One region of the Caballeronia sp. GAWG1-5s-s genome, then DNA from elsewhere that is predicted to be linked to it. Evidence: riboswitches for the same ligand, from Rfam matches in the RefSeq annotation. Region 1 holds a riboswitch; the other holds the start of a gene.
The links. A riboswitch is a leader RNA that binds a small molecule or an ion and turns the genes downstream of it on or off. The one in region 1 is predicted to bind cobalamin.
Positions count from the first base shown of each region.

Region 1 (4,410 bases):
TACGCCGGGCACGACATGCGCATCGAAACGTCCGGCGAGACGGTCGTGCAGATACATGTACGAGCCGTAGAAGAAGGGATCGCCTTCGCAGATCACGGCCACATCGCGGCCCGCTTCGAGATGATCCGCAATGGCGAGCGCGGCTTCGTCGTAGAACGCGCTGATGATCGTCTCGTAGCACAGCGGCGGTTCGAGCGCTTCGGTCGTCACTGGATAAACGAGCGGCAGGCGCGTCTGCGCGTCGTCGAGATGCGCTTCGATGATGCCGAACGCGTTGCCCTTCTTGCCCTTCGCGACGAAATACGTGACCACCGGCGCGGACTTCAGGAGCCGCAGCGCTTTCACGGTGATGAGTTCGGGGTCGCCCGGACCGACGCCGAGGCCATACAGGCGTCCGCTCATCATTCGTTCTCCGAAGCAAGTGCGTTGACTGCGGCGGCGGCCATCGCGCTGCCGCCGCGTCGTCCGTTCAATGCGACGAAGGGCACGCCGCGGCTGTCGGCTGTGAGCATCGCCTTCGATTCCGCCGCGCCGATGAAGCCGACCGGGAAGCCGAGAATGAGCGCGGGCTTCGGCGCGCCGGCATCGAGCATGTCGAGCAGATGAAAGAGCGCGGTAGGCGCGTTGCCTATCGCGACGACCGCGCCTTGCAAATGCGGCCGCCAGAGTTCGAGCGCAGCAGCAGAACGCGTGTTGCGCATGGCGCGGGCGCGCTCGGGCACGGACGGATCGCCGAGCGTGCAGATGATGCGGTTATCGGCCGGAAGACGCGCCTCGGTGATGCCGTGCGCGACCATGCGGGCATCGCAGAGTATCGGCGCGCCGGCTGCGAGGGCCGTGCGTCCCGCGTCGCCTGCGCCGGGAGAGAAGCGCAGATCGTCGACGATATCGACCATGCCGCACGCGTGAATCAGCCGTACGGCGAGCTTTTCGAGGTCGCGTGGTATCGCGCTCAGGTTTGCTTCGGCGCGAATCGTCGCGAAAGACTGGCGGTAAATCTCGGCGCCGTCGCGGATATAGTCAAGCATCGGCATGGCTCCGGGCGAGCCACGCGGCCGCCTCTTCGATAGATACGTTTGGTGCGACGAGGCGCGCGTCGACATGCAAGTCATAGCGTCCAGGCGACACCGCGATCAATGTGTTCGCGACGGGATGCGCGGCGGCGCACGAGCGTTCGCAGCCGCTTAGATGCACATCGTCGTGCATAGGCAGCAGCGCGGCGAGGCGGTGCGCGTCGGCTTTGGTATCAGCGCGACTCTTCGCGCAGCCCGACGAACCGGCGCACGCGATGAGACGCGCGAGCGGATGATCTGCGCGCGTGACGAGGCCGAGCGCGTTCATGCGGTCGCGCACGTGTTCAGCATGCTGCGGCATGACGCCGGGTACGAGCACGCCTTGCCAGGGCGTCATCAAGAGCCGGCCTTGCGCGTGTGTCGAAGCAAGATCGGCGAGCGCGTCGAGCGTGGCGGCGTCGAGCCGTCCGAGTTGCGTCTGCGCGCCGACATACCCGTGCCCGCCGTCCGGCATCGGATGCGCCCCGAAGCGCAGCGCGTCGTTGACCGGCGCGCGACGCCAGGCAGTGTCGATAGGATCGAACGAAAGCATCGCGAGAAAGCGCGTCACGCCGATTCGCGCGAGCAGGTCACGCATGCGATGTTCGTCGTTCGAAGCGAGCGCAACGAACGCGCGCAGCACCGCGATGACGAAGTCCGCGGCATGCTCGCGCGCGATGCTGCCGAGCGCGGGTGAGTCGTTCATACGATGCGGCATGGAGCCCGCGAAACCGAACGCGTAACGCCCGCCGTCGCCGAGCGCGGAAAGCCAGAGATCGTGCGAATGATCGAGCATCGCCAGCCGTTCGCCCCCGTCGACTTGCAGCGCGAACTTCGGCGACAACGCGTGCAGCGCGGCATCGGCCTGCATCGCGGTGACGATGGCGGCGGCAAGGCCGCGCGTGGCGTCGCTCGCGAGCGGACTCAGCATCACGTTGCGCAAGTCGTCGCCGCCGTCGGCTTGCGGACCGAGGCCCGCGTTCAGCGCGATATCGACGAGTTCCGCGTGGGCATCGGCGCGAATGCCGCGCAGTTGCAGATTCGCACGATTGGTCAGCTCGATGACGCCCGAGCCGCACCGTACGGCCGCGTGCGCGACGGCATGCGCCGCGTGCGCGTGGAGCTCGCCGCCGGCAAGGCGCAGGCGCGCGAGCCCGCCGTCGCGCGCCTGCACGATGCGCATGAGGCCGGGACAAGCCGAGGGCCGCGATGTCGGAAAAGAAGCGTTCAAAAGCGTGACCGGTGCGATTCTCGCTTCGGGCGATGCCACCGGTACACCCCGCCCGGACGGCGTCGCGCGAATAATGCGTGTAAAGCGTGCTGAGCGTGGAAAGCGTGAGTCGGCAGGTCTCTTGGCTGGCAGGTCTGCGCCCGCGCCGGCCTTCCCGGTATAAACCAGTGGCAGTGGAGCGCGGACTCGCTGCGTACAATTGCGGGGGCAGCCACAGTTTCGCTGTGTTCCCTGTTAGGCCCGCGGGTTGAACCGTTGGGCACCGACGTACCGATGTATTATGCCCGCTTTTATCGACCATCAGAACGCTTCGTGCAGGGCATCGTCGCATGAAGCGCGTCGCGAACCGCAAGGAGGGGACGCCCCATGTCGAGCTGGCTGACCGTGGTAGGCATCGGCGAGGACGGCTGGCAGGGCCTCAGCCGCGCGGCGCGGCGCGCGCTTGTCGAGGCCGGCGCGATTCACGGCGGCGAGCGTCATCTTGCGCTCTTGCCTGCGAGCATCGCTGCGCGCCGCGTGCCGTGGCCCAGCCCGTTTTCTCTCGATGCCGTGCTTGCCGAGCGCACGTGCGGCATGCCCGTATGCGTGCTCGCGAGCGGTGATCCCATGTTCTTCGGCGTCGGCGCGACGCTCGCTCGCGAGCTTTCCGTCGACGAGATGCGCGTGATTCCCGCGCCTTCGTCCCTGTCGCTCGCCGCTGCGCGTTTGCACTGGGCGTTGCAGGACGCGCGCTGCGTGTCGCTTGTCGGGCGGCCCGTTGCCTCGCTGCTCGCGCATGTGTTTCGCGGCGAGCGCCTGCTGGTCCTGAGCGCGGACGGCGCGACGCCCGCTGCGATCGCTTCGCTCTTGACGGCGCATGGATTCGGCCCGAGCCGCATGACCGTGTTCGAGCATCTCGGCGGCGCGAACGAACGCCGCATCGACGAGCGCGCGGACGACTGGCGCGAGCCATTCGTGGCGTCGCTCAATCTCGTCGCCATCGAATGCCGCACGCATGCGGGTCATGCCGGTCCGCCGCTCACGCCCGGCCTGCCCGACGACGCCTATCGTCACGACGGCCAGTTGACCAAGCGCGATGTGCGCGCCGTCACGCTCGCGCGCCTTGCGCCGCAGCCGCGCGAACTGCTGTGGGATGTGGGCGCGGGCTGCGGGTCGATCGGCATCGAATGGATGCGCGCGCATGTGTCCTGCCGTGCCATCGCCATCGAAGCGAACGAGGGCCGGCAGCGTTTGATCGAACATAACCGCGATGCGCTCGGCGTCCCCGCGCTCCAGCTCGTCAAGGGCGAAGCGCCAGCGGCGCTCGCGGGCCTTCCCGCGCCCGACGTCGTGTTCATCGGCGGCGGCGTGACCGTGCCGGGCGTGCTCGATACGTGCTGGTCGCGACTGCGTCAGGGCGGGCGGCTCATTGCGAACGCGGTCACGCTGCAGAGCGAAGCCGCGCTCGTCGACTGGCGCGCGCGGCATGGCGGTGAACTCGTGCGCATCGGTGTCGCGCATGCGGAACCGCTCGGCGGCTTCGATACCTGGCGGCAAGCGTTGCCCATCACGCTGCTCTGCGCGAGCAAGCCTTGACCGCATTCGACGCTCATCATGCGTGACGAGACATCGGAACAACCCGCGCCGCTCAGAAGCGGCTACACGACCGGAAGCTGCGCGACCGCGACGAGTCTCGCAGCCGCGCGTCTGTTGCTGACCGGGCAGATGAGCGATCGCGCGGAGATCGTGTTGCCCAAGGGCCAGCGCGTCACGATGAAGCTCGAATTCTGCCGCTTGATCGACGGCATGCGCGATGCAGCGGAAGCGGGCGTCATCAAGGATGCAGGCGACGATCCGGACGTGACGCATGGCGCGCTGGTGTTCGCGCGCGTGCGTCTCTCGGCGGATAAGGGCGTGCGCTTTCACGCCGGGCCGGGCGTGGGCACGGTGACGCGGGCGGGCCTCGCGCTCGCCATCGGCGAGCCGGCCATCAACCCTGTTCCGCGCAAGATGATGACCGAGCATCTCCTCGCGCTCGCGCCGCTCGCGGACTATGCGGGCGGCTTCGATGTGACGATAGGCGTCGAGCATGGCGAAGCGCTCGCGCAAAAGACGATGAACCCGCGGCTCGGCATCGTGGGCGGCTTG
Region 1 covers NZ_JALQDC010000022.1:419,412-423,821, forward strand. Annotated here, with positions in the region: gene NCR34_RS16210 (precorrin-2 C(20)-methyltransferase) at 1-405, opposite strand, end outside; gene NCR34_RS16215 (precorrin-8X methylmutase) at 402-1,028, opposite strand; gene cobG (precorrin-3B synthase) at 1,021-2,235, opposite strand; cobalamin riboswitch at 2,378-2,565, opposite strand; gene cbiE (precorrin-6y C5,15-methyltransferase (decarboxylating) subunit CbiE) at 2,650-3,858, shown strand; gene NCR34_RS16230 (cobalt-precorrin-5B (C(1))-methyltransferase) at 3,877-4,410, shown strand, end outside.

Region 2 (4,410 bases), on a different contig from region 1:
TTCTTCACGAAGCGCACATCCACGAGCATCCAGCGCGGCGTGTCCTGCTTGGACTTGGGATCGTAATAGGCGCTCTTGGGATCGAACTGCGTGGGGTCGGGATACGCCGTCGAGCAGACCTTCGCGATTCCCGCGATACCGGGCTCCGGGCAACTCGAATGGTAGAAGAGCACGCCGTCGCCGATTTGCATCTGGTCGCGCATGAAGTTGCGCGCCTGATAGTTGCGCACGCCGGTCCACGGCAGCGTCTTCTTGGGCGCGTGCGCGAGATGATCGATGCTCGCTTCGTCCGGTTCGGACTTCATCAGCCAGTAGCGCATGAGTTCGGCGTGAAGGAGTGTGCGTGCGGTTTCGGGCGATGCAAATGAAAACGGCACCGGTAAGAACCGATGCCGTTCGTGCTTCCAGAAATAAGGTCCCCGCCTCAGCCGCTAGGCCGGCATCCTGAACCTGGGTTCAAGATTGGTCGCGGTAAGCAACACTTCGGGTACATCAGACAGAGTGACGCGCGCGCCCGTGCTGCAACGTTCCGCAACCGTGCCAATGTAGCATTGGTTCAAGGAATATATGACCTTGGCGTACCAGGCAGGGAAACCTCACTGTACACCAAACGTTTGGTCCTTGCAGCCCTTGCCTGCGTTTCTCGCGGTATCTTTTTTTGATGGATATCGCGACGCTGATTAGATCAGCGCATGACCGTCAGTGCGCTTCATATTGCGCAATGACAGCGCCGAGCTGCTCGTTCATCGAATGCATGGTGCGGCGGATTTCCTCGGCCGGAAATGCTTCGCCGTGGCGCACGCTTTCCTGCAGCTTCAGTAATTCGGACGCGAGCGAAAGCGCGGCCATGACGGCAATACGGTCCGTTCCGCGCACGCTGCTTGCGTTGCGCACCTTGTTCATTTCGGCATCCACGCGGGCCACGGCTTCGCGCAGCGCGGCCTCGGTTTCCGGCGAGCACGCGAGACGATACTGCTGGCCGAGAATGGATACTTCGATCTGCGTGGTCGTCATGCCTTCTCTCCTTGATGTTGCTCGCCGTGCACTTCTTCCGCGTGCGCATGTTCGTGCTGCGCTTCGCGCGACGCGCTGGATTCGGCGTTCAGAAGATCGAGCTGATTGTCGCTCTCGGCATGATGCGCTTTGCCGCGCGGCAGTTTTTCGAGGATCGCGTTGAGGCGCACTTGCGCGTCGTCGATCTTCGCGGACAGCGAATCGCGTTCGCCTTGCAGCGTGTCGCGCTCGTGGCGAACCTGCGCGAGTTCGGCCTGAACGCTGGCGTAATCGGCGCGCAGCTGTTCGATTTGTGCTTCGAGCGCGAGACGCGCCTGATTGTGGCGCTCGCTGATCTTGATCAGCCGGCCGATGTTCCCTGACAGTGATTCGAGTTCGTTGAGCATGTGCTGCGTCCTCTAAAGACCTGGCATTTTAGCGCGGTTCAACGGTGCTTCCGATAATTGTCTCGTTTCGAGACGTAACAACACGCGATCTTGCGCGCATCGCCGCGTATTCATGTGCGGAATGGCCGCGCGTGACGCACTCGGATGCGTGGCTGACGACGCTTGCTCGTTGCTCGCTCGTCGCTCAAGCCTCGCGATGACGGGGCGCGCGCCTTCTTGACGGCCCCCATGCGCGCTCCTACACTTGCCGCACTTTTGGTGCTCGCGCCGCCTTTCTTGCGGCGCAGTCAAACGGGAAACAGGAAGCGTTGTCTCGCCTCGCGCGGCTCGCCAACCTGTGCTGCCCCCGCAACGGTAAGCGACCGCAACGCAAGTTGCAAGTCGTCCCTCGCGCGTTTCTTCTTGTTGCTCCGTGGTCGTTTGCCATCCGAGACGCGACTGCAAGAAACGTGTCGGCGCCACTGCGCTTCGAAGCGCGGGAAGGCGGGACGATGCGTCGCCAGCCCGGATACCGGCCAATCGTCCAGCGCGCCGATGCTTTGCAAGACGGCGCGTGCGTCGCGCACAGACCTCGCGGGGAGCGGGGCACGCGCCAGTCTCCAACGGGAACGCTCCACACATGCTTTTGCCTTCGTCCGGCCTCATTCGTCGCGCGGCGCGCGTCGTGATGTGCGCCGCCGCGAGTGCGCCGCTTGTCCAGGCCGCGCACGCCGATTCCGATTCTCCGTCGCAGACGCTCGCGCCCGTCGTCGTCACGGCGACGCGCGGCGCGCAACCGCTCGCCGATTCCATCCCGCAGGCGACGCTCTTCGACGCGCAAGACATCGCCGACAGCAATGCAAACGATGTGCTCGGGCTCATCGCGCTTGCGCCCGGCGTGCAGATCACGCGCAACGGCGGGCCGGGCGCAACCTCGGGCGTCTTCATACGCGGCGCGTCGTCGACGCAATCGCTGGTGCTGATCGACGGCGTGCGCGTCGAATCCGTCTCTCTGGGCGCGGCCCAGTTGTCGCAATTGATGCTCGATCAGACCGGCCGCGTGGAAGTGGTCAACGGCAACGTGTCGGCGCTGTATGGGTCCAACGCGATCGGCGGCGTCGTGCAGATTTTCACAAAGGAGGGCGAAGCACATCCGCCGCGCTTTCACTTCGAAGCCGAATACGGCAGCTATCACACGCAGCGGCAGTCGGCGGGCGTCGACGGCGCGCTCGATGCCGGGGGCCGCACCACGTTCAGCCTGAACGTGTCGCGCGAGAAGACCGACGGCTTCTCGTCGATCGATCCCGCGCTCGCGCCCGCCGCGAATCCGAACGCGAACGGTTATCTGAACGAAAGCGTCGCCGCGACGCTGCGCCACAAGTTCAGCGACAAGTGGGACGCAGGCGTGCGCTTTCTGCAATCGAACGGCGTGAACAGCTTCGACGATCCCTACGGCGTGCCGACCGATCTCAACGAATCGCATGATCGCGTGCGCTCGGCGTCGGTGTTCGCGAACGGCAAGCTGACCGACAACTGGACGACGCACTTCACCGTCGCGCAAGGGCAAGACCGGGCGAATATCGAGCACAACGGCGTCTACACGAGCCGCTTCGACTCGGAGAATCATCAGTATCTGTGGCAGAACGACTTCCGGCTCACCGAGGCGCATAAGCTCGTGTTCGGCTACGAGCATCTCGACCAGTCGCTCGACTCCGATCAGTTCAGCGCGCCCGACCGGCATGTGAACTCCGTCTTCGCGGGCTATGTCGGCCGCTTCGGTCCGAGTGAAGTGCAGGCCAACGTGCGCCGCGACCAGTATTCCGACTTCGGCAGCGCGAACAGCTACTATCTGGGCTACGCGTACAACTTCGATTCGCACTGGCGCGCGAGCGCGAGCTACGCGGCGGCGTTTCGCGCGCCGAGCTTCGACGATCTCTACTATCCGTTCAGCGGCAATCCGTCGATACAGCCGGAGCGCAGCCATTCGGCCGAGGCCGCGTTGCAGTACGCATCGGACCAGATCGGCGTGGTGCGCGTGACGGCGTTCGAGACGCGCTATTCGAATCTGATCGACTACGTGGGCGACAGCAGCGGCTTCTATACCGCGCAGAACGTCGGGCGCGCGAAGGTGCAGGGCGTCGAGGGATCGTGGGCGGGACACGTGGGCGCAACCGACGTGCGCGCGAGTGTGACGTTTCAGAATCCGGTCGACGAGACGAATCACGAAGACCTCACGCGTCGCGCAAGGCGCTTCGCGTCGCTGTCGGCGCATCGCTCGATCGGGCGCTGGCGCGTGGGCGGCGAATGGATCGTGAGCGGCGCGCGCAGCGACTACGATTCGACGCTCGCGGGCTACGGCGTCGTCAATCTTTCGGCGCAATACGACATCACGAAGTCGTGGTACGTGAATGCGCGCATCGACAACCTGTTCGACCGCAACTATGAACTGGCTTACTCGTACAACACGCCGCGTCGCGGCGCTTACGTCACGATCGGCTGGCATCCGTCGTGAGCCACGCCGCTGACGCGCGCCGCCCGATGAAGGCGATGCACGCAGGCCGCGCCGCCGCGATCTGGCTCGCGCTCGCGGCGGCGGCCCTTGGCGTGCTGGCGGCGTCGCTCGCGCTCGGAAGCGTCGCGCTGCCGCCATCGCGCGCCATCGCCGCGCTGCTGCACGCGCATGCGGCCACGCCCGATATCGCCGACGAAATCGTGCTGAATTTGCGATTGCCGCGCGCGCTCGCGGGCTTCGCGTCGGGCGCGCTGCTCGCGCTCGCCGGGGCGCTGCTGCAAGTGCTGCTGCGCAATCCGCTCGCTGAACCCTACGTGCTCGGTGTATCCGGCGGCGCGGCGGCGTTCGCGCTTTCCGCGATGCTCGCGTCGATGCCGTGGTGGGGCGTGGATCTCGCCGCGTGCGCGGGCGCGCTCGCATCCATCGTTCTGGTGCTCGGACTCGCGCGCACGCACGTGTGGCACGGCGAACAGGACGCATCGCCACGGCTCTTGCTCACGGGCGTCGTGGTCGCGGCGG
Region 2 covers NZ_JALQDC010000003.1:310,633-315,042, forward strand. Annotated here, with positions in the region: gene NCR34_RS03870 (EVE domain-containing protein) at 1-320, opposite strand, end outside; RNA gene ssrS (6S RNA) at 413-595, opposite strand; gene NCR34_RS03880 (cell division protein ZapA) at 700-1,014, opposite strand; gene NCR34_RS03885 (ATPase) at 1,011-1,400, opposite strand; cobalamin riboswitch at 1,640-1,934, shown strand; gene NCR34_RS03890 (TonB-dependent receptor domain-containing protein) at 2,020-3,891, shown strand; gene NCR34_RS03895 (FecCD family ABC transporter permease) at 3,927-4,410, shown strand, end outside.
Region 2: linked by a shared signal. The riboswitch ahead of NCR34_RS03890 (TonB-dependent receptor domain-containing protein) and the one ahead of cobG (precorrin-3B synthase) in region 1 are both predicted to bind cobalamin.